3 regions of the Neobacillus sp. S1115 genome follow, and region 1 is predicted to be linked to each of the others. Evidence: riboswitches for the same ligand, from Rfam matches in the RefSeq annotation. Region 1 holds a riboswitch; each other region holds the start of a gene.
The links. A riboswitch is a leader RNA that binds a small molecule or an ion and turns the genes downstream of it on or off. The one in region 1 is predicted to bind preQ1.
Positions count from the first base shown of each region.

Region 1 (10,328 bases):
ATTACGCAGCAAGCGGTATTGTTTTTTCGCAAGGTCTAGCAGGATCCGGTCGGTGATGTCATGGACACTTGTCCGGCTTCCTTTCACCATGATGTGATTGCGGTCGTTTTTCTTCGTAATAATTTCTACGACATCGCGGCGGCTGTCGAGCTCCACACCGTGTTTTTTGCGAATTTCCTCACGAATCATTTCTAGCGATTCGGATACCCCAAGATTAAACCCTTGCGCCTTGTCATCGTCGACATTGCGGTTTTTAATGACGGCGATGTCCGTGGAGAGGCCGCCGATATCTTGGATTAAAATGCGTTTATCGATTAAGTCCTTATTAATAACTTTTAAATTATTATCCATGACAAGGTTGATGTATGCCGCAAAGCCTTCAGGATAAACCTTTACTTCATTGAACCTAATATTAACTTTAATGCCTTGGTATTTTGGGGTCACAAGGAATTCAACCTGATGGACATTACCAAGCAATTTTGAACGGTAACCGGCATCCTTGCCTTCCTTTACTTCACGAAGCGGCAGGCCCGTCCCTAATGTGTAATTGGCATCAATAATGTTTTTCGTGCGCGGGAATTCGGCTTTTACGGCATCCATTGCCAATGTCGTAAAAAGCATAATTAATGTTTGGTCTTCCTCAGACTTGCTGCTGCCTGGATCTAGTTCAGTGGTGTTATTGCTTTTTGTCGCCAAATTTCCGACACGGTAGATAATATTATTTTCCTTTAGGGCAGGGGAGTGCACTTTAATATGTATCCCATCTAATGGGTCTTTGCTGTCCAGTTCTTCAATGCCGATGACAGGACGGTCCTCGGTGTCTCTTGCGATAATGTTAGGAATATTTAATTCATATTCTAATTCACCAAAAATAGCCTTGATGGAGTCATTACCTACATCGATAGCTGCAATTCTGGATTTAGTCATGTTCATCATTCCTTTTCATTTAATAGACTTGCAATCTAGCACTTTCTATAAGCGTATAGAAGATTACTAGTTTCTTCAATGAGGCTAGCCGAAAAGAAACACAAGTGTAAAATTGTAAACAGGATGTAAACATGGGGAAATTTGTAAACGTGAATGTTTACAAAAATAACAAAGTTGTATACATGGCGGAATAACTGAATGTATACAACTTTGTATACATGTAAACATATTTGTATACAAAATGTATACAAAAAGTAAACACGTTTACAGATTGTAAACAACATTAGATTATTACAAATATTTCAGAGAAACTAAAAAAGGGGACCCATTTTTAGGGACCCTAAAATCTACTTTCTTTCGTTTTTACCTGTTTATCGAATCGTTCTCGATCCGGTTACAAAGTGCGATAGGCTGGTTCTTAAATTTCCTGTTACAACAAAGCCTCGCTATATAGTTTTACTTTGCTCTGCCTTCCGAAGCCTTAAGGCAGACCAATCATAGTCGATAGCGCTCTGCCGGACAGGTTCATAGCCTTCATCAACCAGTAGATACATCTCCATGTCGTGGCTGCAAATCTGAACTTTTATAGGTCTTAGAAGGCTTTTTCGGATAGCATCGCCAGAAAAGCCCGGCTTTTACGGACCGTTTAGCGCTATCTGCTGTAAACGACAATGTTTACAAAAATTACAAATCTGTATACATGGCTAGGTGTCAGGATGTAGACAACTTTGTATACTTGTAAACGGATTTGCAAACAAAATGTATACGAAAAGTAAACATGTTTACTCATTGTATACATAGGTAGATTATTACAAAATTCCAGGTGAAACTTAAAAGAAGATACCCAACACGAGTACCTTCAAATCCGTTTCTTAGCTTTTCAATATATATATGGGGAAGAAAGAGTGTGTTCGACTTATTTGCCTAATCTTCCGTCCGCTCTTTTCCTTTTTCCGTAACAGCAAAGCTTCGCTTCATGGTTTTAATATTCTCGGTCTTCTTAAACCTTAAGGCAGACCAATCGTCGTCGATGGCAATCTGCCGGACAGGTTCGTAACCTTCATCTGCCAATAAATACATCACCGTATCGCGGCTGCAATCAGAACCTTTATAGGTCTTTGAGGACTTTTTCGGATAGCATAGCCAGAAAAGTCCGTCTTCTTTTACGAATTTCTCTGCGCTCTTTGCCAAAGCCCCCAATTCTTCATTGCTTGTCCCAAATACCTGTACGAAATCATAGCGTTCCATTACCGCCTCGCGGTGGACTTCACCTTCAAATGTTCGAATGACCTCATCGTAGGACTGTGGTGCGTTGACAATGAACACCGGTTGTCCCTGGTCCTTAAACTGCAACTTCTTTAGCACTGACATTGAACTTCCTTCCTTTCCTATACACCTACAAACATTTTAAACTTTTCCTTTGACTTATCATACCTTTCATGTAAAAAGAAGACACTTCATGAAGTGCCTTCTCCTTGCGATTCTTAATTTTGTACAAGCTTATTACTATCTTTGAGGAAATTTTTCGCCATATCGGCATTAATGTAGAGATAGTACCAGTTATTCTCGAAGTTCAACCAGCCAGTGACAAGAGTAGGGTTTTTCTTTAAAAAGTATTTATTCCCGCCAATATCCGTCCACCCGGTATTTTCCGTAACAACAGGATCAAAGTCCTCAAGCCTGCTGATGACGGTGTTATCCATCACGCCATTGGAGTTAATGTAATACCATTTTCCTTTATAATTAATCCAGCCGGTCTTCATGCCTTCAATTTGGTCAAGATAGTACCATTTTTCTCCATCTTTCACCCACCCGGTTTGCATCACTCCATCGGCGGCAAAATAATATTTCTTGTCGCCCGCTTCAAGCCAGCCGGTCTTCATGGCTCCGGTATTATCTAAATAATATCTATTTCCGCCGTCCTCCAGCCAACCAGTTTTCATCGCGCCGGCAGGGTCAAGGAAATATTTCATTCCGCCTTCCTCGATCCAGCCGGTTTTCATTGCCCCGGCAGCGTCAAAGTAATACTTATTGCCACCGTCTTCTAACCACCCCGTTTTCGCTGCACCGTCTTTATCAAGATAGAATTTTTGACCGCCATCTTCCAGCCAGCCGATCTTCATCACACCATCATTTGCAAAATAATATTTCTTCCCTTTAATCTCTTGCCAGCCTGTTTTCAACACACCGCTGCTATCCAAATAATATTTCTTGCCGCTATCCGTCAGCCAGCCGGTCTTCATTATTCCGTTTTTATCAAAGAAATATTTTTTGCCATTTATCGTCTGCCAGCCTGTTTTTACCGCTCCATTTTCATAATAATACTTATTGCCACCTGCTTGCACCCAGCCGTTTTGAATTTGTGGTGCCGGCGTACCTTGATTCTCCCCATTAACTGGTACGGTTACTCCGTATCCATTAGCCATGGCGATAGTATCAAAACTATCACCGGAATGGGTAATAACCACCTCAGTATAATTTTGAATTCGGTCAAAAAGCCATCGAATTTCAGAGTTATGCATACGCACACAGCCTGAGCTGACGTACCGGCCGATGGAGCTTTCATTGTTATTCCCATGGATGCCATAGGTGGTTCCATAGGTTCCTCTTGCCTCAAGGCCCATCCAGCGGTCGCCTAGTGGGTTGCGAGGGTCCCCTCCGGCAATATGGCCTGTATAATAAGGGCGATTTACAATTTTATTAACAATCCTAAATTTCCCTTCGGGAGTTAAGTCCCTTGACCTCCCTGTCGCCACCTTAAAAGTCCTTACTAATGTGCCTCCATCGTAATATGCTAGGGTATTTGTCTTCTTATTAATAATAATTAACTGAGAAGTAGCAGCCTCTGATTGGCTTGAAAAGAAAAAGAAAGTTAATACAAAAATTAAAACCGCAGACGAAAATTTCCTCATATTTCTCTCCCCAATTCTGTTGATGATTATAAAGTACCACGAATCGGAGGAATATTTTGTCAAATTTTAGCAATAAATTTGTAAAATTTCTAATTTTTTAACGTAGGTGGAAATATTGTAAAGATTTTTTAATAAAAAACCTCCCATGGCCTTAGGACCAAAGGAGGGAGGGGATTTCTGAGTATATCTTCTTGTTAACTGTATCTTATCGGTTATCCACCTTTTCAGGATAAAGGTCATGATTCATCAACCGGAATTGGGCCATTTCTTCATACTTGGTTCCCGGTTTACCATAGTTGCACCATGGGTCAATGGAAATTCCGCCGCGCGGCGTAAATTTGCCCCAAACCTCAATGTACCGTGGATCCAGAAGCTTGATTAAATCATTCATGATGATGTTGACACAGTCTTCATGGAAATCGCCGTGGTTACGGAAGCTGAACAGATATAATTTCAGCGACTTGCTTTCAACGATTTTCTGATCCGGGATATAAGAAATATACATCGTTGCAAAATCCGGCTGTCCCGTCAGCGGGCAAAGGCTTGTAAACTCAGGGCAGTTAAACTTTACAAAAAAGTCGCGGTTTGGATGCAGGTTATCGACAGCCTCCAAGACCTCCGGCGCATATTCAAATAAGTATTTGGTGCCCTGATTTCCGAGCAGTGTTAAATCCTTTAAACCTTGTTCATCTGTACGTCCAGACATAAAAAAACCTCCTGTAAATGTGCCCCAGCACTTTCACAAGAGAGGTTCTTCACCATTCTAATCAAACTAAGGGGATAAAAGCAGAAAAGCCACATCCTTATGGACATGGCTTTATTGACATGAATCCATAGTTTTTTATAGAGGGTATCAGCTATGAACCTCTCCCGTTCGATACGGGTATTCTATTTTCTATATAATACTATAATGAACACTTTCCTATACGTCAAATGGAAATCACAGGGGAGGTTCTTTTACATCGGAAGCAAAAGAACCGTCCCCCTTGCATCCTTTTTATGGTAAGTCATTAATTACCTCTTTCGCAGCCCTTTCCCCGGATTCCACCGCTCCGTTTAAATAGCCTGGATACTTAATGGAGGTGTGTTCACCAGCGAAGAAGATATTGCCTTCCCGCTCTCCAACTATTCCGGCAAATTTTGTGTAATTGCCTACTTTCCAGTAAGAATAGGCTCCTTTTGACCATTGGTTGCTAAGCCAGTGATCAACCGTGGCTAAACCATTCCAATTACTTGTACTTCCTGGCAACACGGGGTCTAACTTGTCCAAGAAACTTTTAGCAATCTCATTCTTTTCTGTTACTGTTAACGCAGAAAGTTTGGCTGCTGTTTCGCCTCCCGTATAATTGACCAAAATTCCTGAAATGCCTTGTTGGGTACGTGAGGATTCGAAGGTCTGCTGGTAGCCAGTATCCGTAAAGGTTTCTCCATTATTCCCAAGGTCATTCCAGAATCGCTTAGCAAACTGTGCATGGAGCTTTGTATTTACACCCATTCCCAATTCTTCAATCGCTATTTTCTTTAAGTCTCGAAAGCTGGCATTCTCAAAATCTATCGTTTTTAAAATCTTAAATGGTATAGCCAGAATAACTTTATCGGCCAAAACCTCCCATTCCTTTATACGATTTCGAAAGGTAAGTCTTATTTCATTTTGGCTGGTTTGTTCAATTTTTATAAGAGGGGAATTTAACTCGATTTGTCCTGTAAGATTGTCAGCTAATAAGGTGGGGAGCTGATCATTTCCACCTCTAATATGAAAGCATTCATCTGAGTCTCCATATATGTGAAAATGATCCTTTTGGGCAAAGCCCAACATATAGAGGAGATTTAATGCACTCTGCAGACTTGCATCTGCTCCATTTTCGACGGTATATGCAACTTCCAATAATTTGCCGAATTTGGATTGAATTCCTCCCGGTACAATTTCATTAATATAATCCAACACTGACATATGATCCAGTTCATACCCACGGTCAGTATAATGATTGTAAAGTGTGGTCTCACCAACCTCTAATAAATCCTTTTTGAGTTTAGGCAAAATATGCATAAAATCATTTGTGACTTCCTCAAAGGTATAGGAGCAGCCATCAAAAAAATAAAATGGCATTGTCCCTGTTGGTTCTGCCATCACTACATTATCAAATTTCAAGCCAAGCTCTTTTCCCAATTCTTGAATCTCTTTATGACCTGTATCTATTAATTCCCCACCGCGTTCGACGATTTGGCCGTCTTTAAAATGCCCCCTTCTTGTCCAACAACGCCCCCCAACACGATTGGCCGCTTCATAAATCGTTGAGATAATTCCCTCTTGTTTAAGACGAAAGGCGCTCGTGAGTCCCGCTAATCCTGCTCCCACAATGACTACCCTTGGTGCTTTATGAAAACCATCACTCTTTTTTATTAACTGCTTTATTTCCTTTGCTTTAATGACTTCGACTTTTTGTAATGTGGCATCTTCCTTCAAATTAGCTTGTCCAGTGCTTTTTTCCTTTTCCACTGCGGCACTGGCCACAGCAAAAGACTTCTGCAAAATACCTGCTAATGGTGTACGTGCCAAAGCCTGTCCTCCTTTTGCAAAAATAGATCATGCTAATGATTGAATTACTATCCTGTGATAGTAATATCTATCAATAAAATATGCATGGCTTCTCTTTTTGGCTTTAGGCAAGCAGTAGGTCATCTGGTTTATTTTTATCAACGGACTGGGTGACCTGTAGATACTTAGGAACACAATGGCTAGCAGCATGGCCAGAATTCCCATTTATGCGGCTTTAGCAGGGAGTAAAAAATGACTGTTTTTAGTTTATAAACGCAAAAAAGGAGCCCCTTTTTTGGGACCCCAACTACTGATGCTTACAATGAAACAGGCTGTTTAACTGCTTTGTTTGTTTCGCGTCGAACAACCGGCGCCACCTTGGTCGCCAAAAGTTCGATGGATTCTGCTACCTTTTTAAATGGCATGCCGCCGATATCCATTTGCGCCATAAAACGTTGATGCCCGAAAACCTCATATTGGCGGAGGATTTTTTCAGTAATCTCCTGCGGACTGCCGACAAACAGGGCAGTTTCCGGTCCAGTAAGCTTATCAAACTCCTCTCGCGCCATGGCATTTACTCCGTGTTCCTGATTGAAAAAACCACGATAATTTGCGTAATAAGGGAAATAATTGTCTTTCGCCAGTTGGCTCGTCTCTGAAATAAACGCATGTCCCGTTACGGCCACCTTTAAATCATCAAGCGCAAACCCAGCTTCTGTTGCTGTCTTGCGATATACTTCCACAATCTGCTTAAATCTCATCGGATCACCGCCAAGGATCGCCATTGTTAAGCCCGCGCCATATTTACCTGCACGAATCGCGCTTTCCGGCGAACCGCCGACTCCTACCCAAAACGGAATCCCCTTTTGGACAGGCCTAGGGGCGATTTCTACATCCCTTAATGGGGTTCTAAATTTTCCCGTCCAAGTCACTCTTTCATTTGCATTTAACTTCAAAAATAAATCGATGTTTTCCTCAAACAGCCCGTCATAATCATCCAAATCATAACCAAACAGTGCAAAGGATTCCACAAAGGCCCCGCGGCCTGCAATCACTTCTGCCCGTCCACCTGACAAAAGGTCCAGCGTCGAGAAGTCTTCAAATAACCGAACTGGATCAACGGTCCCTAAGACGGTCGTTGTACTTGCCAGTTTCACCCGCTTTGTCACTTGAGAAATGGCGGAAAGAATCACAGGGGGTGAAGACGCCGCATAGTCGAGACGATGATGTTCACCAACACCAAAGACATCGAGGCCGGCCTCATCGGCAATTTTTGCAGCTTCTAAAATTTCTCCCATCCTTTGTCTGGCACTAATGGTTTTACCTGTTTGCGGGTCTGGTACCAAGTCTCCTAGTGTATATATGCCAATTTCCATACCGTTATTTTCATTTATATTATCTGTCTTCATTTGCGGTATCCTCCCAAAGTTCTGCAGCAAACAAAACTTACTAATAGTATTGATTACTTGACAATATCCATTCATTATTCTATCATAAATCTCAGATTAAAGATATTTTAATTCAAGGGAAACGATTTGTAAAGGCGCCTAATACACTTCATTTACCTTTGTTTATTTAGGTTTTATTTTTTGCAAAAAAGCAAAAAAATAAGGTCACAAGCCTAACATCAAGAAAATACAAGGTGGTGCAGCAGCAATGGGTTTTATAGACAAATTATTTGGCAATTCAGCTAAGGAGGAAAACAAAATGACAACTGAAAAATTAAATATCGGTATTATCTTAGGAAGCACTCGTGAAGGACGTGTAAGCCCGCAAGTTGGCGAATGGGTAAAAGGGATCGCTGACAAACGCGGCGATGCTAATTATGAAATCGTAGATATCGCTGATTTCAACTTACCATTCTTAGGAACAACTGATGGAACAGAACCAGGAATCGCAAAATGGAATGAAAAGCTTGCTAACTTAGATGGCTTTGTATTCATCGTTCAGGAATATAACCACAGCATTACTGGCGCTTTAAAAAATGCACTTGATTTTGCTCGTGAAGCATGGAACAACAAAGCAGCAGGTATCGTAAGCTATGGTTCTACAGGCGGCGCTCGTGCGGCAGAACATTTACGAGGTATCATGGGCGAGTTAATGATTGCTGATGTTCGCGTTCATCCTACATTATCCTTGTTCACTGATTTTGAAAACGGATCTGTTTTCAAACCACAAGCATTACACCTTGATAACGTAAATGCTATGCTTGATCAAGTAAACTCTTGGAGCGGCGCGTTAAAAACTATTCGATAATATTTAATCGAGTAGGAGGGGGTGACTAACCCCCGACCTCTCACACCACCGTACGTACCGCTCGGTATACGGCGGTTCCATTAAGATTGACGTAGAAATTCATAACGATTATATAGACTTCTCAACCCTCGTTGACTCCAATATGAGTTATCGAGGGTTTTGTGTAATATTGGACTACATGCGATTCTCCAGTAGTTCTTTCGGGAATTGCCCCATTCATATGCTTTGTAATCAGGGACACCTAAACCCATTAGTTTCCTGACTCTGGTTTTAGGTTTCTTCCACTGTTTCCATTTGCACATTCTGAGTCTTCTTCTTATCCATTCATCGAATTCTTTAAATTTGCTTGGTGTGTCAGCTAAGGCGAAGTACCCACACCATCCTGTTAGATAACGGTTTAACATTTCAATCCTTACTTCCATTGGAAAAGATTTTGACCGAGAGGTAATTTCTCGGATCTTCGTCTTAAAGCGTTTAATACTTTCTTTCGCAATTCGTACCTTCGGTTCTTTATTTAAAGTAAAGCTGAAACCAAGAAATTTCCGTTTCCACGGGCGGTCAACTGCCGACTTATCCCTGTTTACCTTCAACTTCAGTTTCTGCTCGATAAACGTCGAAACGGATTCCATTACACGTTTTCCTGCTTTTAATGACTTAACATAAATGTTGCAGTCGTCCGCATAACGGACAAACTTATGTCCTCTGGTTTCCAATTCTTTATCTAGTTTATCAAGAATTATGTTTGAAAGGAGAGGACTCAGAGGTCCTCCTTGCGGAGTACCTTCCTCCGTTGATTGAACGACACCGTTGAGCATTACACCTGATTGAAGATATTTCCGGATTAGTTTGAGAAGTATGCGGTCTTCGATTCTTTTAGCGAGTATCCCCATCAATTTGTCATGATTGACCTTATCAAAGAATTTCTCTAAGTCCATATCAATTACCCAACGGAAACCCTCCTTGATAAATCCCTTTGCCTTTCTTACCGCATTATGGGCACTCCTATTAGGACGGAAACCATAGCTGTTTTCAGAAAAGGTTGGGTCAAAGATTGGGGTTAATACTTGGCAATTGCCTGTTGGATGAAACGGTCTGTCACAGTTGGTATGCCTAAAAGCCTTATTCCTCCGCTTGGTTTCGGGATTTCGACACGGCGAACAGGGGAAGGATGATAGTTACCTGTTCTCAAAGCTTCCCGAAGGGAATCCCAGTTTTCATAGAGATGTCGTCGTAGGAATTTTACGGACATTCCATCTATGCCGTGACTTCCTTTGTTCTGCTCTACCCGTTTAAGGGCAGTTAAGAGATTTTCTCGTGACAAGATTCGTTCCATTAACATGATGATATTCCTTTCCACGTGAATGAAGGCTCTGTTTATGCCGACTCTTGCTCCACCCTCCTAGAGTCCCCAGCGGATTCACCGCTTCCTCCTTTAGGTAGGTCCTTTCGGATTGTCTGTGTTCAATGCAATTGCCGAATGTACAGACTTCATTCTCTCTTAATAGTTCAGTCCTCCCCATTCATTCTCGAGTTAGAATGGTACTATGACCTCTGCTGACTTCTGATTGTTCAGCTATCCATTGCTAGACAGGTTACCAAGTGTACTTGGCTTGTCAATCAGACCTCCCCGGGTAAGAGTGCAGTCTTTCCCTCCATCTATCTGCTTCATTTACTCTGTACCACCTTCGGCAGTATGG
Region 1 is NZ_AP038275.1:6,180,105-6,190,432, forward strand. It holds gene ACZ5B7_RS29990 (Alp7A family actin-like protein) at 1-927, opposite strand, end outside; gene ACZ5B7_RS29995 (DUF3052 domain-containing protein) at 1,852-2,298, opposite strand; gene ACZ5B7_RS30000 (L,D-transpeptidase family protein) at 2,412-3,839, opposite strand; gene queF (preQ(1) synthase) at 4,045-4,545, opposite strand; PreQ1 riboswitch class I at 4,667-4,713, opposite strand; gene ACZ5B7_RS30010 (flavin monoamine oxidase family protein) at 4,837-6,396, opposite strand; gene ACZ5B7_RS30015 (LLM class flavin-dependent oxidoreductase) at 6,693-7,784, opposite strand; gene ACZ5B7_RS30020 (NADPH-dependent FMN reductase) at 8,032-8,631, shown strand; partial or broken gene ltrA (group II intron reverse transcriptase/maturase) at 8,712-9,970, opposite strand.

Region 2 (10,328 bases), 2.2 Mb from region 1:
AAATTTCGTTTCGATCATTTCACATTGGGTAGGATCGACATTGGATCCGCCGGCAATGCAGACCTTAACGGAACTTAGGTCATATTGATTAATATGTTTATGGTTTAATAGCATGAGGTACATCGTCGGCACTCCGCCAAAAATGGTAGGTCTCACCTCATGAATAACCTGCAAGATCTTTTCCGGAATAAACTCAGGTACTAGGACAATACTGCCAAAACTTACTAATAAGGCATGGACCGCACAGGTAATGCCTCCGACATGATTTAACGGTAAACTCCCTACTGTGCAATCCCCCGCTCCAAGCGACAAATGGTCTGCCTGGGCTTTGGCCGACGCCAGAATACTGCGGTTGGTGATCATTGTCCCCTTTGGCTTTCCGGTGGTGCCAGATGTATAGATGACAACGGCTGTATCCTCTTCCAACACTTCTTGCTTTGCGGCCTCAAGCCTGCCCCGCTCAAGCGGCCTAGCCAACAACTCTTCAAAGGATAGACTTCCTTCAAACCCATATCCTATGAAAATATATTTTTCCACTGTCGGAAGCTTATCTTGAAACTTCTCGAAAAATTCGGCAAAATTAAAGCCGTGATGGCCGGAGATGGATACAATTCCTTTTGCTTTTGAATTGTTAAGCATATACTCCAGCTCTGAATCTCGGTAGCGGACATTCAGGGCCACCACGCCGACACCGATTTTGGCTGCCGCGAAATACGTATACAGCCATTCCAGTTGGTTTAACGCCAAAATGGCCAATTTGTCGCCTCTCTCAAATCCCTCCTGGAGAAGGGCCGACGCCAATACATCGGTGACGTCATCCAGTTCCTTATAAGTAATCCGTTGGTCTTCATAAATTAAAAATAGCTTATTCGGGAACCTATCAACGGCATTCGCCAATACTTTATGAACAATCCAGTCCTGCAAAAACATCCCCCCTTTTAAACTACTGGATTATTAGAATAAAGATTTTTAAATTGCTCCCGCAACACATTCTTTTGGATTTTTCCGGTCGTTGTCTGCGGAAGCTCGGTTACTATTAACACCTCTTTTGGGACTTGGAAGGTCCCTAGATGTTCTTTGCAATGTTTAAGGATTTCCTCTTTCGTCGCTACCTCCCCAGGTTTTAACACAACAAATGCCGTGACAGCCTCAATCCAGCGTTCATGCGGCAAACCGACTGCTACCGCATTTAATACTTTTGGATAAGACAATAGCGCTTGTTCTACCTGAATAGATGCTACATTTTCCCCGCCAGTCTTAATCATGTCCTTCTTCCTGTCCACAAAAACTAGCAGCCCATCCTCGTCAAAGTACCCTAAGTCCCCGGTATGATGCCAGCCGAACTGCCGTGACCGCTTCGTTTCTTCCGGATTATTGAGATAGCCGGCCATAACATTTGGACCGCGGTGAACGATTTCACCCACTTCATTTTTTCCTAGCAGGTTTCCATTGTCGTCCATTATTGCGATGTCCGTAATCAAGGATGCTGTCCCCCAATATGGACCTGATTTTCGCAGTTGGTCCTCAGGTTTAAACACACATGTAGCCGGATACATTTCGGTCTGTCCCGACCCTAATGCAAACTCACAGCCTAGTTCACTGATTCCTTTTTCCAGCGTATTGCGGTCCATTGGGGCCATGGCGTAGAGGCAATAGCGCAGGCTTGATAGGTTGTATTTTTTAAAAGAAGGATGGTAGAGAAATGCCCGGTACATCATCGGGAGGCCAAACATCCAGGTAATCTTCTCCTTCTCGACTGTTTTCATAAAGGACTCCGGTTCGAAGCCTTGGATTACCACCACTGTTGCGCCTAAGTGGAAAAAGGACGAGACAAGCGTGTGCTGAGCACAATGGAACACGGGCATCATCATCGTCGCAATATCGTCCTTCGCCATCCCCGCTTCAATAATATTGGCCAGACTGGCAATAAACACAGCTTGATGGTTAATGAGGACTCCTTTCGGTGAGCCAGTCGTTCCACTAGTAAACATGATTTGGGCCAGGTCACGGTCCCCAATCTCCACTTCCGGTTCTTCCGTATGGTCGGAATTTAAGGCATGCTCAAATTTTTCAGCCTCAGTGGCACCCTTTCCAATAATGAGCAATTCCGGACACATGCTTGAAAATTCTTCTTTTTTGTCTTGTAAAAATCCCTCGTCACAGATAAGGACTTTTGCGCGGACCTCTGCAAGAATATACGACTTTTCGTTAAAGGATATCCCTGGATTAATCGGAACCCAAACCAAACCCGCCTTTGCGATTCCAAAAATGGCAACCAGAAACTGCCAACTATTTCCGCAAATAGTGGCAACCGAATCTCCTTTTTCTAACCCGAGGTCCAACAGGTAGTTCGCAAAGCGGTTGCAATCTTCATTAAACTCTTGATAGGAAATCCTTTTATCCCCTGAAATGATGGCCGTTTTGACTGGATTTTTGGCTGCCGTCCTGCGCACAATATCGCCGATTGCCACTCGATTTAAGATGGTGATTTCACTCATGAGCTTCCCCCCGTTTTTTCAAATTACTCCTTAATACATGAAATCGCTTCCATTTTTGCTTACGTTAAAAAATCTTCATTCCGATTAAAAAAGGTTTATTTTTTTATCCGATTGCCTTCCAATCTTACATGCTCAGAAACCTCCTTAACTATGGTTTCAATACCTACTTTAAGAAATGCAAGAATTGTACCAGTTATTTTAAATGGGGCACATACTTTCTGACGCCATATATATACAGTTTCTCCTTGAACAAATGTTATAAAAAAAACACAGTTGTATAGTTTTATAAACAGTTTGATTGTAATGGTAAAAAACAAATAAAAAGCGATGCCGCCATGGACATCGCCTGTTTTTCACCTAAACTCCTCTTTTATTTCCCCACAAAAAAGTATGCAATTGCGGAAGAACCTTCACATTATTCATTTCGGAGTCCTGCATGACCTTGTCTATCAGTCTTTCATATTTATTAATAAGATGCAGAAGCAGCTCCTGATTATCCATTGTTGACAGATGATCATTACCAACCTGTACAAAGAAGGGAACATCCGGATAACGGAAATGAACTGCTCTGGCATATTCATAATCAAGATCATCAAATACCACAATCTTTAAGCTGAATTGTTGCGCTAAATTATTTTGTGTAAGTTTCCCAATGATTTCATCTAAAATTTCAAAATCCGTCTCCATTTTCGAGCTTGGCGGCTTGGGGGAAATGGTTAATTCATCAATCTCATAAAACCACTCCTGCCACCTGCTCCCTTGGGTTTCGAGACCAATTTTTATTTGATTATCTTTTAGGATCTTAATGAATTCATCGAGATTTTTCAATAACGCAGGATTCCCGCCTGAAATTGTGACAAAGGAGAAATTCATGCCGCCGATTCGCTTCATCTCTTTCCAAATTTCCTCTGCTTCCATCATGCGAATATCATTTTTACCGGTGCCATCCCAGGTAAAGGCGGAGTCGCACCAGCTGCAGGAATAATCACAGCCAGCAGTTCTTACAAACATCGTTTTCTGGCCGATGACCATCCCTTCCCCTTGGATGGTAGGTCCGAAAATTTCCATTACGGGTATTTTACTCAACTTCCATCCACTCCCGTCTAGCTTCCGCATAGCTTGTCGGTGTCTCAAACAACCGAACAAATTCCACTCTTGCGCCACTATACTGATTCTTCCGCTCTTCTTTCGTAAGCGCCTCAGCCATCTTTTCATAAATCCAGACCACCATGTTTTCAGCCGTGGTATTCATTGGCGGTAAGGTTTCATTTAAATAGCGATGATCCAGATGAATTTCAATTTCATTTTTCCAAATATCTTTTATCTCCCCGAAATCCATCATCAAGCCACGGTCATCAACGTAGCCGCTGATTCCAAAAATGACTTTATACGTATGGCCATGAAGGTTTTTGCATTTGCCTTCATAGCAATGCAAATGATGGGCAGCATCAAATGTGAATTCTTTGCTCACAAGAACACGTTTGTGATGGTATTTCAATTGACTGCGGTTGATATCTTCATCTATTTTTTGGAGTTTATCGACAATTCGAAAGCCATACATTGCGTTACAACTCCTCTCGTGTGCTTAAATATTGATCAAGGCCGCGTTTTCTTAGTTTACAAGCCGGGCATTCACCGCAGCCATCGGCAATGATCCCGTTATAGCAGGTTAATGTTTTTTCCCTAACAAAATCCAAGGCATTCAGATTATCTGCCATTTGCCAGGTTTCAGCTTTGTCCAGCCACATTAATGGGGTATGAATAACAAATTCCTTGTCCATCGACAGGTTCAATGTGACATTTAAGGATTTTATAAAAACATCACGGCAATCAGGATAACCGCTAAAATCCGTTTCACAAACACCGGTAACAATGTGCTTAGCCCCAACCTGGCTTGCCAGCACCCCTGCAAAAGAGATGAATAACAGGTTCCGTCCCGGTACAAAAGTGGAAGGCAATTCACCATTTTCTCCATCCTTCACCTCAATGTCCTTACGTGTTAAGGCGTTTGGTGCCAGTTGGTTTAACAATGACATATCTAAAATATGATGCTCTATTCCAAGTTCATTCGCGATATTTTGGGCACACTCAATTTCAAGTTTGTGCCTTTGATTATAGTTAAACGTAACCGCCACTACTTCTTCAAATCGTTCCAATGCCCAAAACAAACAGGTGGTGCTGTCCTGTCCGCCGCTAAAAACTACAACTGCTTTATCTTTCTTCATCATAAATTCTCCTTTAAATAGAAAAACAGGACTACTAAAGAAAGCAGTCCTGTTTTCCTTAGTTTTTTAAAGAGGGTAGCTAGAACCTCTACCGCAGGGTGCGGATTTTCTATTTTTCATTCAACTATATGATTATAAACCAATTTATAAATTTTTCAATCTGCTTGACGATATTTCCACATTTTTTTTAAGCATTAATAATTAACTTCCTAATATGAAAATGACGCCAATCTAGGCGCCTATTCTTTAATTTAAGATATTATGTGGCATCAGTTGCTCTTGGACTGCTTTCAAATCCGCCTTTCTTATGAGAACCATCACAAAATGGCTTTTTACTGGACAAACCGCAGCGGCAAAGATAAACTTTCCCCTTTTTGGAAAATTCATTTCCTTCTGAATCGGTTAACTGAATATCACCTGTTACGACCAACGGACCATTATCTGAGATTTTTATTTGATTATCCATACCTATCATTCTCCTAACTTTTAATTATTGAAAAAAACTCGGCACGTAAATCAGATCGATTTTCAAATATTCCTCGGAAACTGGTAGTTGTCGTGAACGCATCAGATTTTTTCGTTCCCCTGCTGCACATGCACATATGCTTTGCTTCGACGACAACCATCGTTCCTTTCGGTTCCAAAACCGCTTCCATTGCTGTTGCGATTTGATTTGTCAGTCTCTCTTGTACTTGGAATCTTTTAGCATACCCGTCAACCATCCTGCCGATCTTGGATAAACCTGTAATTTTTTCATTTGGAAGATAACCTACATGGGCCACCCCAAAAAAGGGAGAGAAATGATGTTCACAAATGGAATAAAACTCAATGTCTTTCGTTAAAATCAACCCTTTATGATGAATATCAAATGTCTTTTCCAAATGTAGTTTCGGGTCCTCATGATACCCTTCTGTATATTCCAGAAATGCTTTTAGAACTCTATATGGTGTGTCTTGCAATCCATCTCGGTCGGGATCATCACCACATAGCTTTATTAATTTCCCAATTGCATCCGTAATCCTATTGACCTCCATATAGCTTTCATTCGCCTCAAGTGACAATGAATTAAAAATTTTTGGAAATTTCCTGCACAAAATAAGGAATTGATCATGGGTCATTTTCACACCATTCCTTTTGTTTAATTGGACTTTTCATCCTCTATGATGATCCGCGGTATATTTCCATCGACAGGCTCATTTATTTGTACATGAAAGGAACAACAGCCATCCCCATTTTGAAGACGCTGCTCTCTTGTTACCTTACATCCCAGCAAATGAGTCAGAACAGAAACAGTAACACTGCACAGAATTGGCCGCCGTAAAGCAACATTATGAAATGGACAATTCCGCTCAATCAGGTAATAATCTGTGTCCTTACTTTCAACATCCATATAAAAGTCGTTTTTTATATAAAAATCCTTGAGGACTTTTAATCGATCGATTGTACTTAGCCCAAACATTTTCGGTTCCCATTCACGAACTCTTTCTTCTATCATGGCGGACAGTACTTGTTTCAGCGCGTTTTCTCCCAAGTTATTGACCATGGTATCCAAAACTTCTATTGTTAAGTGATCGTAATTTTTTTCAAAAAGATGCTCTCCAGCGGTGGTCAAACGATAGCGTATATGCGGGCGTCCAATTCCATTGCTTTTTTCAGCAAACCGGCTAATCCAGCCATCCTTTTCTAATTGCACGAGATGCTGCCTTACGCCTTCACCAGAAATATCCAGTAATGAAGCAATTTCACTCATCGATGATGCTCCATTACTTTTTATGACATGTATAATTCTCCTCCTCGGTTCTGATAAGTGTTCTGCCTGAAAACTCAACATTTTACCTCCCCGCTTTTTTCTTTTTCTTAAATATATATTCACGACCCCAAATAATAGTTCAAGTTTTTTATTGAAAAAATTGATTATTTCATTTCCAAAAGGTTTGCGTGTTGGTACTTGATGCAAAAAAAACATCCCTCTTCAATTGAGGAATGTTTTATTAATTAATATTTATATGTTTCAAAACTGCACCCTTTTGTTTTTCTTATAGTTTTGTCTGCACTGACTGCAATTTCCGCTCCATCGAATGTTCCTTGTCACGACGGTCATCAATTCGGAGATTTGTGCAGACTCTCTGCAAGCCTTTTTGGAAAGGAACCTCATGAATTTCTTGGACAATTTTAAGCAGTAATGTTAAATCCCCTTCAATTAACGTGCTCATCGGGGTTAACTGGTACTTCACACTGTCTTCGTATTGCTGAAGAACCTTATGTATTTCTGCAACATATTCGCTGACACTTGTTGTGCCTGTCCCTACAGGGATAACCGTTATATCAATGATAGCCATAGCTTCATCCTCCTAATTCTTTATATAAAAAGAATATCATATGAAATGGTGGGGACAAAAATTCGCAGACTTAGTTAGCAAATTATCTTTTCATTTGAATCTGTTTAATATGGGCCTGTTTAACGTTAGAATCGGCCAGTGAAAATTTATGTAAATTAGTGTACATCCTGTCGATTTCTATTTGTGTCATTATGTTCCTTGTATTTGTAATTTCTTTTTTTATGGATGATAGCAGAGCATTTCTTTTTAAAACTTTTACATTGGGAGAGGTTACATTTATTTTCTTTAATGTGCAGCGCTCGCTAAAGACAATATAGGATTTAAATAGAGTTTCATCAGCTTTTCCCAATGCAAACTTTAACGCGTTAATATGTGCTTTATTTTGCCAGATAGGGTTGAAGAATTTTTCTTTTTGTTTGTTCGGAAAAATTTGCATCCAATGTTTGCTTTTTTCATCACCAAAAATCCAGCCGCTGTAGTTTTTGGATTCAAAGACATAAAGACCTGTTTCGTGGAGCATGATTAAATCTACTTCTGTGGTTGTTCCATCATGCTTTGGTAAATAAAGATTAGTTAATAGCCTTTTGGGTCCCTTTAATTTTTCTAGTTCCGCAAAAGTTAAAAATTCTCCGTAATTTCCCTTATTAAATAATGTTTTCAAGAAAGTATTCCCACTTGCTTGTTGATAGCTTGAGTTTTTGAATTTTAGGTATTTGGGCACAAAAAATAAGAGTACCAATAGCAAAAATAGAATAATAAGACTCATTTCTTTTTTCCTTCTTTCTAAATATCATTACAAGACTATGATACTAAATTTTTGACAAAAAGGGACATTTTCCCTATTTTTATCAGAAGGAATTTTTAAAAATTATTATCTTATCAATTCTTCATTTTTATATTATTCTAAAAATAAAACCTCTGGAGGAAATCAGAATGAATACCTATTTTATAGCCGGTCACGCCAAGCTGCCAACCGGTATGGCTGCCAGAAGCATTTATGAAACGCTGACGATTACGGCTGAGATTGATAAGCATTATGGAGTGATTGTGGATGCATCCTGTACGCTGGCTACGGAACATGGTCGTGATTATATTTCTAGGCTGTTGAAGGGGTATAGTTTGCGTCATGGAATTGACAAGCCACTCGAAGACTTAAAGAATGGCTATTTAGGAAAAGCCAATCACGCACTGATTGCAGCGCTGAAGGATTTGTACAAGCAATATGAGACAATGAATCAATGACTATTTCGATGATATCCATGGCGAGTATTTTTGGATGACCATTGCCAGTTGGAGTTAAGGGTGTGGCTTTATACCTTTTTATAGGGCCATTTTTTACTTTTTCCCCCTCTGTGATGGTCTTATGACCATTTCATAGGACACTTCCTCTCATCTTTCACTGACGTTCTGGTCTTATAACCCTTTCATAAGACCATTTTCCATGAATCTCCACCAACTTTGGTCTAATAACTAACCATCCCTCCATCAACGAAACAATAAAGGAGCGAATGGTTAAAACCAATCCGCTCCCCCAAAAAACCTAAACAGTAACTTTCTCACTCTCAAACGGCCAGGTCGGCAGCATGTTGCTCAGCGCCTTATCCTCACGATACCCCAGCACATATTCCGCCTGCATAACCGTATGAATTTCCCGCGTTCCTTCGTAAATGACCGGCGCTTTAGAGTTCCGCAAAAAGCGCTCCACAGGGTATTCGCTTGAATAACCGTACGCCCCGTGGATTTGCACCGCATCATCTGCCGCTTTATTGGCAAAATCACATGCCTGCCATTTCGCCAGCGACGTTTCACGAGTATTGCGCACGCCTTTATTTTTCAGCTCACCGGCACGATACACAAGCAGACGGCTCATTTGCAGGCCGGCTTCCATATTAGCAATCATTTGCTGAACCAGTTGGTGCTTGCCGATTTCCTTGCCAAACGTTTTCCGCAATTGACAATACTTCACGCTTTCTTCCAAGCTCGCCATGATCAAACCCACAGCCCCGGCTGCCACTGTAAAGCGTCCATTATCAAGCGCTGACATGGCAATTTTGAAGCCTTCCCCTTCCTGGCCAAGCAAGTTTTCTTTCGGAACGCGCACCTGATCAAAGAACAATTCCCCGGTATTGCCTGAGCGGATTCCGAGTTTCCCTTTTATCGCCTTAGAAGAAAAGCCAGGCATCGTCCGCTCCACAATAAAGGCGGAAATTCCATGGTGCTTCTTCTCTTTATCCGTATAGGCAAACACGATAAAATGGTCCGCCACATCACACAACGAAATCCATGTTTTCTGGCCGTTTAAAATATAGTAGTCGCCATCCTTCACAGCCGTTGTTCCAAGCGATGCCACGTCCGACCCCGCACCAGGCTCCGTTAATCCAAACGCTCCAATCTTTTCGCCTTTGGCCTGCGGAACTAGGTATTTATTATTCTGTTCCTCAGTTCCCCATTGCAACAAAGTCATGCTATTTAATCCGATGTGAACGGATACGGCAGTACGGAAGGCGGTATCGCCTCTTTCCAGTTCCTCACAAACAATCGCCAACGAGTTATAATCCATGCCGCTGCCGCCATACTCTTCTGGAATGCAAACCCCCATCAAATCCAGTTCTTTTAAACGCTGCCAAATGACCGGATCAAAATAGCCGCGTTCGTCCCACTCTCGCATGTTCGGATTGATTTCCTTATCAACAAAGCTTCTTACCATTTTTCTTAACATTTCTTGCTCTTCTGTGAATTCAAAATTCATCACACATTCTCCCCCTGATTTTTTTAAAATTCAACTTCACCACTAGGCCATTTTTTAAATAATGTTATCCGCTTTTAAACGGCTAATCTCCTCAAATGTAAATCCCACTTCCTGCAAGATTTCATCGGTATGTTCACCAGCCATCGGCGGATGACGCTCGACCCTTGTCTCGGTTCTAGAAAGTTTAATAGGCGAGCCAACGAGCTTTACCAGACCTGCCTCTGGATGGTCTACTTGCACGACCATATTCCGGGCCGAGACCTGCGGGTCGTCAAATACTTGGTCAATTGTGTTGATAGGACCGCATGGAATATTGTTGGCAGAAAATAGCTCCATCCAGTCGCTGACCTGCTTTAACTGGAGCTGACTATTTAAGATTCTCGTAAGCTCCTGGCGATTTTCGACTCTTGCCTCATTGGTACGGAACTTTTTATCCACCGCCAGTTCGCTTAGCCCAATTACTTCACAAAGCAATGCAAACTGCCGGTTATTCCCGACGGCTATGATCAATTCACCG
Region 2 is NZ_AP038275.1:4,012,381-4,022,708, forward strand. It holds gene ACZ5B7_RS19385 (class I adenylate-forming enzyme family protein) at 1-924, opposite strand, end outside; gene ACZ5B7_RS19390 (AMP-binding protein) at 939-2,498, opposite strand; gene queE (7-carboxy-7-deazaguanine synthase QueE) at 2,856-3,584, opposite strand; gene queD (6-carboxytetrahydropterin synthase QueD) at 3,577-4,059, opposite strand; gene queC (7-cyano-7-deazaguanine synthase QueC) at 4,064-4,723, opposite strand; PreQ1 riboswitch class I at 4,776-4,818, opposite strand; gene ACZ5B7_RS19410 (CDGSH iron-sulfur domain-containing protein) at 4,983-5,189, opposite strand; gene folE (GTP cyclohydrolase I FolE) at 5,203-5,757, opposite strand; gene ACZ5B7_RS19420 (helix-turn-helix transcriptional regulator) at 5,862-6,554, opposite strand; gene ACZ5B7_RS19425 (MTH1187 family thiamine-binding protein) at 6,760-7,062, opposite strand; gene ACZ5B7_RS19430 (nuclease-related domain-containing protein) at 7,145-7,723, opposite strand; gene ACZ5B7_RS19435 (DUF3870 domain-containing protein) at 7,996-8,304, shown strand; gene ACZ5B7_RS19440 (acyl-CoA dehydrogenase family protein) at 8,603-9,811, opposite strand; gene ACZ5B7_RS19445 (CaiB/BaiF CoA transferase family protein) at 9,866-10,328, opposite strand, start outside.
Region 2: it holds a riboswitch for preQ1, as region 1 does, so the genes downstream of both, queC (7-cyano-7-deazaguanine synthase QueC) here and queF (preQ(1) synthase) in region 1, are expected to answer to the same signal.

Region 3 (10,328 bases), 1.2 Mb from region 1:
ACTATTGAAAAAACGAGTGTAATAGTCGCCAATAGGCGCCTGAGCTTCAGAAAAAAACGCATCGGTAAGCCCGATGCGTTTTTTCTACCCATTAATAATCGTCCCGCCATTCACATGAATCATTTGCCCGCTAATATAGGACGAATCCTCTGAGGCTAAGAAAACATAGCTTGGCGCCAGTTCATGAGGCTGCCCGGCACGCCCCATTGGAGTATCTGATCCGAAAGTGGTGACCTGGTCCGCCGTAAAGGTCGATGGAATAAGCGGAGTCCAGATTGGACCAGGGGCAACCCCGTTTACGCGGATTCCCTGCTTCGCCAATGAAAGGGCTAACGAACGAGTAAAGGTGACAATCGCTCCTTTTGTGGCCGAATAATCAAGCAATTGTTCATGTCCATGGTAAGCTGTTATGGAAGCCGTATTGATGATGGATGCTCCTTTCTTTAAAAAAGGAAGCGCCATTTTCGTCATATAAAAATAGGAGAAAATATTGGTCCTGAATGTTTTTTCCAGCTGCGCTGAAGTGATATTTAAAATACTTGGCTGCGGGTGCTGCTCCGCTGCGTTGTTGACCAAAATATCCAATCTGCCGAACTCATCAATTGTTTTCTTCACAACCTCTTTGCAATAGTCCTCATTGCCAATATCGCCAGAAAAGAGAAGACATCTTCGTCCTTCAGCTTCAACGATGCCCTTTGTTTCCTCAGCATCCTGATGTTCTTCTAGGTAAACAATTGCTACATCTGCACCCTCTTTAGCAAAATAAATTGCAACTGATTTTCCAATTCCGCTGTCGCCGCCAGTAATAATTGCGGTTTTTCCGGATAATTTTCCAGCCGGCTTATAGTTGGAATCAACAGAAATCGGCTTTGGGTTCATTTCACTCTCAGTTCCCGGCTGATGGTTCTGATGCTGCGGCGGAAACGTCTGCTTTTTTTGACTTTTATTGCTGCTCATTTTCTAACCCTCCATTGATTTTCATCTCTCGTTAGTGTTAGAAAAATGAGGAAAATTATGATGTTTAAAAATAAGTCTTAGTAGTGGGAGCCTCCTAATACGACAAAGGCTCTGTTCCATTGCTGCGAACAGAGCCTTTTGTTATTGGATAAGATATTATTGGTGCGGTTTGCCTTCTGTGAAAACTTGGAAGGTTATGCCGAATTTGTCTGTTACTTGACCATAGGCAGGGCTAAAGAAAGTTTCCTGTAAAGGCATTCCAACTTGACCGCCTTGGGAAAGACCTTCAAACATTTTCCTTGCTTGGTCTGCATCATTGGTTGAAATACAAATGGTCACTTGATTTCCGCTTTGATGATCCTGTCCAGGGAAGGTGTCGGAAAACATTACTTCTGACTCACCAATTTTAATGGTCGCATGACTTACCAAATCCTTGGCTTCAGCAGGCAGAGGATATTCTGGGTTTTCAGGCATTTCACCAAAACTTTGAGAGAATAAAACCTGTGCATCCAGTGCCTGTTGATAAAACTGGATCGCTTCCTTAGCGGTACCGTTCATCACGAAATAGGGGATTAATTTTACTGACATGAACATTCACTCCTTGAATCCATCAAAAATTATTAGTTAACATTTTAGTAATGAGGCCTCCATTGACCAACAGCCATTGAAAACAACACAATTTCTATTATTAACCAATAATTTCATTATAAGACACAGAACAAACGTTCGTCAATTGTTTTTAAAAAAGTGATGCCGCCTGGGAGGATAGGGGAAATCGCAACAATTAGTGTATTTTGGTTTATTTGAGTGTTCCAATATATTTGGATTGCGGCCGGTAGATGGTATTGTTTTCTGCTTGCTCCAGAACGTGGGCTGTCCAGCCGACGATTCTGCTTGCAGTGAAGGTTGGTGTGAAAAGGACTGCGTCCATGTTGATGGCTTTCATGATGGCTGCAGCGTAGAATTCTACATTTGTATAAAGGGAGCGGCCGGGTTTTAATTCCTCTAAAACTCTTACTGCGGTCTTTTCTGCTTCCATAGCGAGATCAAGCCATGTATCCTGACCAACTAGCTCCCGTAATTTGGCCTTTAAGGCAATAGCACGCGGGTCGTGGGTTTTGTACACCCGATGTCCAAATCCCATTAATCTTTCACCCTTCGATAATTTATCCCGCATCACCTTTTCAGCATCCCCAGCCGCCGCAATCTCATCCAAAAGTTCAATTACTCCTGAAGGGGCGCCGCCATGAAGCGGTCCTTTCATCGTTCCAATCGCTGATGAAACGGCTGATACTAAATCAGATTCAGTTGATGCCGTAACCCTTGCTGAAAAGGTTGAGGCATTCATTCCATGTTCAAGTGTCAAAATCATATACGTTTCGAGTACCTTCACATGGGCTTCTAATGGGATTGAACCATTAAGCATATAAAGGTAATTAGCCACATGATCCAATTCATTCAACGGTGGAACAAACTCTTTACCTTCCAGCTGTCTTTGCCGGTATGCAATGATTGTCGGGGCAAGGGCGGTAATACGAATAGCCTGTGACACAGTCGGCTTCCAGCCATAATTGAAATTCCCGGCTTCAGCTGAAATGGCTGTTCTCATCACACTCATTAGGTCCATACCAAAAGGGAGAAGGTCGATTAACTTTTTTATATTTTCCGGAAGTTCACGGTTGCTCTTTAACTCATTTTTCAAAGCTCGTAACTGAGCATCATCAGGTAAGTAGCCGTGCCAGAGCAGGTAGGCAACTTCTTCAAATGAGTAACGGTTAGTAAGCCTTCCGATTTCATATCCCCGATAAATAAGCTCTCCCTTTTCACCATCAATATGACTGATCAATGTTTCGGCGGCGACAATTCCTTTTAAACCCTTCTGAATCATACAAAATCTCTCCTTCCTTTATTTGTTAATAGTTTATATAATAAATTTGATTAATGGAATTAAATAATTTTAAACGAATTGATTAATTTTCTTAATAAGGAGGAGAATATGGAATTCCAATGGCTTAACACGTTTATTACGGCAGCTGATTGCGGGAATTTCCGCAGAACGGCGGAAATCCTCTATATTTCACAGCCATCTGTAACGGTTCATATAAAACAATTGGAACAAGAGCTCGGTATTCAATTATTTGATCGGGATGGAAAAAAAGTAAAACTAACTGAAGCGGGGAGGAGATATTTGGTTCATGCAAAAAAACTGATAGAGGTTTATCAGGGGGGACTCGAGGACATTCACTCGTTTAGTCAAGGCTACACAACGAAATTTTCCATTGCCATATCACCTTTAATCGCAGATACCATCCTGCCATATGTTTTAAAAAGCTATACAAACAAGCATCCGGAAGTAGAAATCTCGGTTAAAATCATTGAATCCGTTGGTATCGAAGAAGCGGTATTAAGGGAGGAAGTTGATATCGGGCTGTCCTGTTTACACAGCCTTCATCCTGAATTGATTAGTGAGCTTTTATATAGGGATAGGGTTATTCTAGTTGCGCCTCATGATGGGAGAGATTCCGAAACAGCACCACCGTTAGATGAAGAAGAGGTTTTAACATCGAACTATTTGTTAACCCATAATCACCCAGGTTACTGGGATGTTCTTTGCCACGCGGTAAAAAGCAAATATCCAAAGGTGAAAATGATGAAAGTGTCACAGGTACACATTACAAAAAGATTCATCGTTGAAGGGCTGGGTGTCTCTTTCCTTCCGACATCAACGGTCAGAAGAGAGCTGCTAGAAGGGAGGCTCTTAGAAGTAGACTGCCAAACCATCCACCTGCCCGAAGCAAACACCTACGCCATCATGAAATACGACCACTCCAAACAAAAAGAATTTCTCGAGTTTATCTCAAACTATCGGATTTAAAAAACAGTGTCCGCCTGAGGAGGACACTGTCCACGAGCGGTGCCTGACACCACCCGTTATTTCAAATTAGTTAAGTATCGGTCTGTCACGATGCTGAGGTGGTGGATTGCATGGCCGGCGATGATGTAGGCGATGGCGCGGGTGGTGACCTCCGTGCCATTGGCGTTGCCGCCATTTGTCCAGGCTGACTCTGGCATGTTCTCGATCAGCGTGATAGTTGCTTTCCTGACTGCGATGAAGTCAGCAAGGATAGATTTTAGTGGCAGCTCTCCCATTTGTGCTCCAGCCACATAATCATTCTCGTCAAACCCTGCTAATGGAGTTTTGTCGCCGCGGCCAACTCGAAGCAGGCGGTAGCTCATGATCCTCTCAGTATCTGCCATATGGCCGAGTACTTCCTTGATGCTCCATTTACCAGGTTCATAGCGGAATTGCGCATCTTCCACTGAAATCCCTTCGAAAAGAGAAACCGCTTTTTCAAGGCCTTCCTTAAGAATCTGCAATAAATCTCCTTCTGGAACTAACTGAACATACGGTACATAATAATCTGGAAACTCATTGTTATTAGGACGCTGCAACATTCGAAAAACCCCTTTCAAAAGTCTGAAAAATTAACTACCTTCATTTTAGAGTTTTTTTGAAATAAATACCATAAAAAAGAGCTGCCGCCTGGGGTGTACCCCTGAAGCAACAGCTCTTGAAATCTTTTATTTAAAGATTTTATCAAAATGAACGCGTTTGTTAATGAAATACATGACTGGCATGCCGACAGCCATTACAACGAACTCCCCAACTGCAGTAGTTAACCATGTAAATAGGAATGGCAGATTGAACGCCAAATGCAGTTCAATCGCAATGAGAAACATCGTAAAAGTGAACACCAACGTATTCACAATCATCCGAGCCCAGATTCCTTTAATAAACCGCGCACTTAAAATCGTAATGACCAAAGCAATCAAAGATTGGCCAACTCCGAAAATGAGGTCATAGGCCTTCATTGGCGAGAAAAATAAATTCGTTAAAAATACCCCTAAAATGATCCCGTAGAGATACTTTTTATTGAAAACGATGAGATGGTTAAACATCTCTGAAACGCGGAATTGCACCTGGGTAAACCCAAATGGCTGAATTAATGCCGAAACGGCGATGTACAAAGCTGCGACAATACCGTTTACAACAATCTCCCGCACCTTGCTGTTTGCAGCGCCCGAATTATACTGGGCGTCTAGCATATTTGTTGTTTTTTCCATATTCATTTCTCCTTAGTTTTTTATAGTGGGAGGTTCTCGAACCACTTAAGGTAATATATTAACAAACTATTATATTAATACATAAAAAAATGGCAGTCAATTACAGTTTTTGGGATAATGAGAATATAAAAAATATAATTTGCGGAGGGGAACCATGTACGAATATAAATTTGAAAAAATTGAGCTAAGCAAATTAAGCGGAAAACCTAAAGGGGATTATCAGGAAATTATTCATCAGAACGCGAGGAACGGCTGGAGGTTGGTCCAGATTTTTGCGCCGGGAATTGCTGCATATGGGTCTGCGGCTTATTATGAAGCCATATTTGAAAGAAAAGTAGATTAAATGAAAATTGGTCGGGGCTGACACAAGAATTTGAGTTAGCCCTTTTGTCTTTGTGTTTCTAAAATTCCTTACATCTTTCTGAGTAAAAAACGAATAATAAAATGGTACATAAAGTTTCCAAAATTAATTTTAATATAAAGGAAGAAATCTAAATGAATCAACATAATGCCAGATTCCCCGAAGGATTTCTCTGGGGCGGCGCAACTGCTGCCAATCAAATAGAAGGCGGATTTCGCGAAGGCAATAAAGGTTTGAATATCTCAGATGTTCTACCTGGAGGGAAAGAGCGCCTGAAAATATTGATGTCGCCTGGATTTAACTTTGAGATTGATCATCAGAAATATAGGTACCCAAACCATGAAGCGATTGATTTTTATCATCGTTATAAGGAGGATATCGCCTTGTTTGCGGAAATGGGCTTCAAAGTATTTCGGATGTCGATTGCGTGGACAAGAATTTTTCCAAATGGTGATGAGTTAGAACCGAATGAAGCGGGTCTGGCTTTTTATGACCGGGTCTTTGATGAATTACATAAGTATGGAATCGAACCGGTTGTGACCATCTCTCACTATGAAATGCCGTTGCATTTGGTGAAAGAATACGGCGGCTGGCGAAGCCGTCAGGTTGTTACTTTCTTTGAAAGATATGCAACGGCGCTTTTTAACCGATTTAAGGATAAAGTGAAATATTGGATGACCTTTAATGAAATAAATGGCGCCTTGAAGATGCCAATCATGAGCATGGGCTTCTCGCCTGACAGAGAAGATGACCGTTATCAAGAAACCTTTCAGGCTTTCCATCATCAGTTTGTTGCCAGTGCTATCGCGGTTAAAGCATGTAAAAAAATCATGCCAGATGCACAGATTGGCTGTATGATTCTGTTTGCACCTGTTTATTCTTACGATAGTAACCCGGAAAACGTCCTCTATGCCTTAAAAGAAGAGGAACTGTTTAACTATTTTTGCGCAGATGTTCATGTGCGCGGGGAGTACCCTTCCTTCATTCAGCGCTTCTTTAAAGAGCATAGTGTTGAACTTGAGATTCAGAATGGGGACTTGGAATTAATCAAAGAAGGAACGGTAGATTATATTGGCTTAAGCTATTACATGTCCCGTACTGATAAAAAAGTTAAGGCTGAAGAGGAAAAGGCAAATGGAAATATTGTCGGAGGAGTGAAGAACCCATTCCTGAAAGCAAGCGATTGGGGCTGGGAGATTGACCCTGCCGGTTTGCGAATCAGCTTAAACAGGCTGTATGGAAGATACCAGGTGCCGTTATTTGTTGTAGAAAATGGGTTAGGGGCGTATGACCAAGTGGAGGAAGACGGTACCATCAACGATAATCACCGGATAGATTACCTTCGTGAACATATCAAAGCCATGGGAGAGGCAATTGAAGATGGAGTAGAGCTAATGGGCTATACAAGCTGGGGCTGTATTGATTTAGTCAGTATGTCTACTGGTGAAATGTCCAAGCGTTATGGATTTATCTACGTCGACAAGCATGATGACGGCAGCGGTACATTAGAGCGTAAACCGAAAAAGTCATTCCATTGGTATAAAAATGTCATTGCAACTAATGGGGAGCAACTATAGTAATAAAAAAATCGGTATCTTTTTGAGGTACCGATTTTTCCATTTGTATTTCACAGTGGCGTCATTTTCGGATTCGCAGATAAAATTGAGAATTCGCGGATATATTGAAAAATCCGCAGATATAATCTGAAATTCGCAGATAAAATGAAAAATTTGCAGATATATTTCAATAATCCGCAGATATATTTTTCCTCAATGTAAAAATGCGCAAATTCTGAGGTATCCGGCATATTACGATACTGAACGAAGCCCGATAACCCCCACAATAATCAACCCAACACTGACAAACCGCCCGGTATTTTTCGACTCACCGAATAAAAACATATTAATCAAAACCGCGCCAGCCGTCCCGACCCCAATCCAGACAGCGTAAGCGATACTTACTTGCAAATATTGAAAAGATGTATATAAAAATCCGAACGATGCGCTGAACCCGCCAATATAGAGCACTCCATTTTTCAATGTTTTCTGCTGACTGTACAATTTTAACCCGGCGGCACCAATAATCTCACTTACACTTGCCAAAACGACAAATAACCACCCCACCTTAGGCAGCCTCCTTCGCCGTTTCTTTTTTTCCATCCGTGTTGTCCGCCAAATTCAAACCAATCACCCCAAGCACAATAATCGCGATAAACAAAAGCTTGCCGCTGTTGAATCCTTCCCCAAAAAGGAAGACATCCATCATAACGGTCCCAATCGTGCCAACACCGGAAAAAACGGCATAAACTGTTCCAGTCGGCAGTTCTTTGCAGGCTTCCGGTAGAAAGTGAAAATCGGTAAAAATAATCGCGATAACGATGGCCCACTGCCACCAGGTTTCAGCGACATTAAATCCATACACCCACATTAATTCAAATAAACAAGTTAAAGCTACGAATAACCAAGCTTTTTTCAATCGTCTCACCTCATGAAAGCCAGCTTTTTAACAAGCAAGCTTAACCTATAGTATATTAGGATATCACAATCGCTAAAAAAATTGATTCAATCCGAATTAAACACAATGGGAAATTGTGTATTCGTTAGAAAGTGTGATATAAATCACGAAACACCGTCAGGTAAATCAGTATAATAATAAAAACAGGGAAAATTTTGCAAAGGAAGGTGTAGAACTTTGGAATACCAACTAAAAACACTTTATTCGGAAATCGGCGGCCAAGAGACGATTGATAAACTGGTGGAAGCTTTCTATCCGCGCGTCTATGCCAATCCTGATTTAGCTCCATTATTTGAAGGGGATATGGAAGAAATCAAACGGAAGCAGAAAATGTTCCTGCCGCAATTTACAGGCGGTCCGGCACTCTACAGCCAGGAATTCGGCCCTCCTGCAATGCAACACCGCCATCTCCCGTTCGAAGTGACACCAAAACGGGCGAAATGCTGGCTTCGCTGCATGAAGGAAGCTTTTCAAGAAATCGGTCTTGACCAGATCCCTGCAGGACAGGCATTCTATGACCGCTTAACACAAGTGGCCGGCATTATGGTGAATAGCCCGGACCATGAATAAATCGTGAAGATCCTCATCAACACAGAGGATCTTTTTTATGCCCAAATAATCCTGCATAGTTTTATTTATAAAAGAAATGATAGAAATTGGAGGTGCTTGAAAAATGGCAAAGAAAAACACTCCCAATTCAATCCCCTATAGTATTTGGGATACCAAATTAGATAATGAGCAAATAGAAATGAACGAAAAAATTGCTGAAACACTGAAAGGCAGTACTGCGGAACAAAAATCAACGGAGCAACAGGATTAACAAGGTAAAAAGCAGCCATTCGGGTTGCTTTTATTTTGTATTGGCAGCCCTTTCAAAATAAGACCGTTGTGTTATGATGTAGGTGTTATTGAAGGGAAGGAGGAGCAAAAAAATGAATACAACTGACCAATGGTGGAAAAAAAGCGTCGTTTATCAAATCTATCCGCGCAGCTTCCGTGATTCGAACGGGGATGGAATTGGAGACCTTCCGGGGATTATTGAAAAACTGGATTATCTAAAATTACTAGGTGTCGATATCATCTGGCTGAGTCCGATCTATGATTCGCCCAACGATGATAACGGCTATGATATCCGGAACTATCAGGAAATCATGAACGAATTTGGAACGATGGCTGATTTTGACCGGCTTCTTGAAGAAATTCATAAGCGGGATATGAAGTTAATGATGGACCTAGTCGTCAATCATACTTCTGATGAACATGAGTGGTTTGTCCAATCGAAACAATCTCAGGACAATCCTTATCGTGATTACTATATTTGGCGGAAAGGCAAGGACGGAAAAGAACCGAATAACTGGGGGTCTTTTTTCAGCGGCCCGGCCTGGGAATACGATGAGGCGACGAATGAATATTATTTGCACCTTTTTTCAAAAAAACAGCCCGACTTAAATTGGGAAAGCCCAAAGGTTCGCCAAGAGATTTACCAGATGATGAAGTTCTGGCTGGAAAAGGGTGTCGACGGCTTCCGGATGGATGTCATCAACATGATTTCCAAAGCTCCAGGGCTGCCGGATGGAGTGCAGCATAGCGGGCAATTATTTGGTGACGGCGCTCCTTATTTTATGAATGGCCCTAGAATTCATGAGTTTTTACAAGAAATGAATAAAGAAGTTTTGTCCCAGTACCCAACCATCTCAGTCGGGGAAATGCCTGGAACCACTCCGGAGGATGCAGTTCTCTATACGAATCCAAACCGCCGTGAAGTGAACATGATTTTTACGTTTGAGCATATGGACCTTGACAGCTCACCCGGTGGAAAGTGGAATCTCAAGCCTTTAAATCTCCTCGATTTAAAAGAAAACTTGGCGAAATGGCAAACAGCTATACATAACAGGGGCTGGAACAGCCTGTACTGGAACAATCACGATCAGCCTCGGATTGTCTCGCGTTTTGGCAATGACGAAGAATATCGGGTGGAATCAGCAAAAATGCTGGCCGCGTGCCTGCACTTTATGCAAGGAACACCTTATATTTACCAAGGCGAGGAAATCGGCATGACCAATGTGAAATTCAAATCTTTTGAAGATTACCGTGATATTGAGACAATTAATATGTACAAGGAACGGACATCTCAAGGATATTCCCATGAGGAAATCATGACCTCCATTTATGCAAAGGGAAGGGATAATGCCAGAACCCCAATACAATGGGATGATTCGGAACATGCAGGCTTCACCACAGGAACCCCTTGGATTAAGGTGAACCCGAGGTATCAAGAAGTAAATGTGAAGAATGCTCTAGATGATAAGAATTCTATTTTTTATTTTTATCAAAAATTAATCGCCTTAAGAAAGGAACTGGACATCATTGT
Region 3 is NZ_AP038275.1:1,097,085-1,107,412, forward strand. It holds gene ACZ5B7_RS05335 (SDR family oxidoreductase) at 85-957, opposite strand; gene ACZ5B7_RS05340 (VOC family protein) at 1,114-1,545, opposite strand; gene ACZ5B7_RS05345 (citrate synthase/methylcitrate synthase) at 1,757-2,845, opposite strand; gene ACZ5B7_RS05350 (LysR family transcriptional regulator) at 2,954-3,832, shown strand; gene ACZ5B7_RS05355 (DinB family protein) at 3,889-4,413, opposite strand; gene ACZ5B7_RS05360 (QueT transporter family protein) at 4,540-5,064, opposite strand; PreQ1 riboswitch class I at 5,089-5,133, opposite strand; gene ACZ5B7_RS05365 (DUF4177 domain-containing protein) at 5,237-5,425, shown strand; gene ACZ5B7_RS05370 (glycoside hydrolase family 1 protein) at 5,578-7,020, shown strand; gene ACZ5B7_RS05375 (DMT family transporter) at 7,252-7,566, opposite strand; gene ACZ5B7_RS05380 (DMT family transporter) at 7,568-7,927, opposite strand; gene ACZ5B7_RS05385 (globin domain-containing protein) at 8,135-8,527, shown strand; gene ACZ5B7_RS05390 (hypothetical protein) at 8,631-8,777, shown strand; gene ACZ5B7_RS05395 (glycoside hydrolase family 13 protein) at 8,890-10,328, shown strand, end outside.
Region 3: it holds a riboswitch for preQ1, as region 1 does, so the genes downstream of both, ACZ5B7_RS05360 (QueT transporter family protein) here and queF (preQ(1) synthase) in region 1, are expected to answer to the same signal.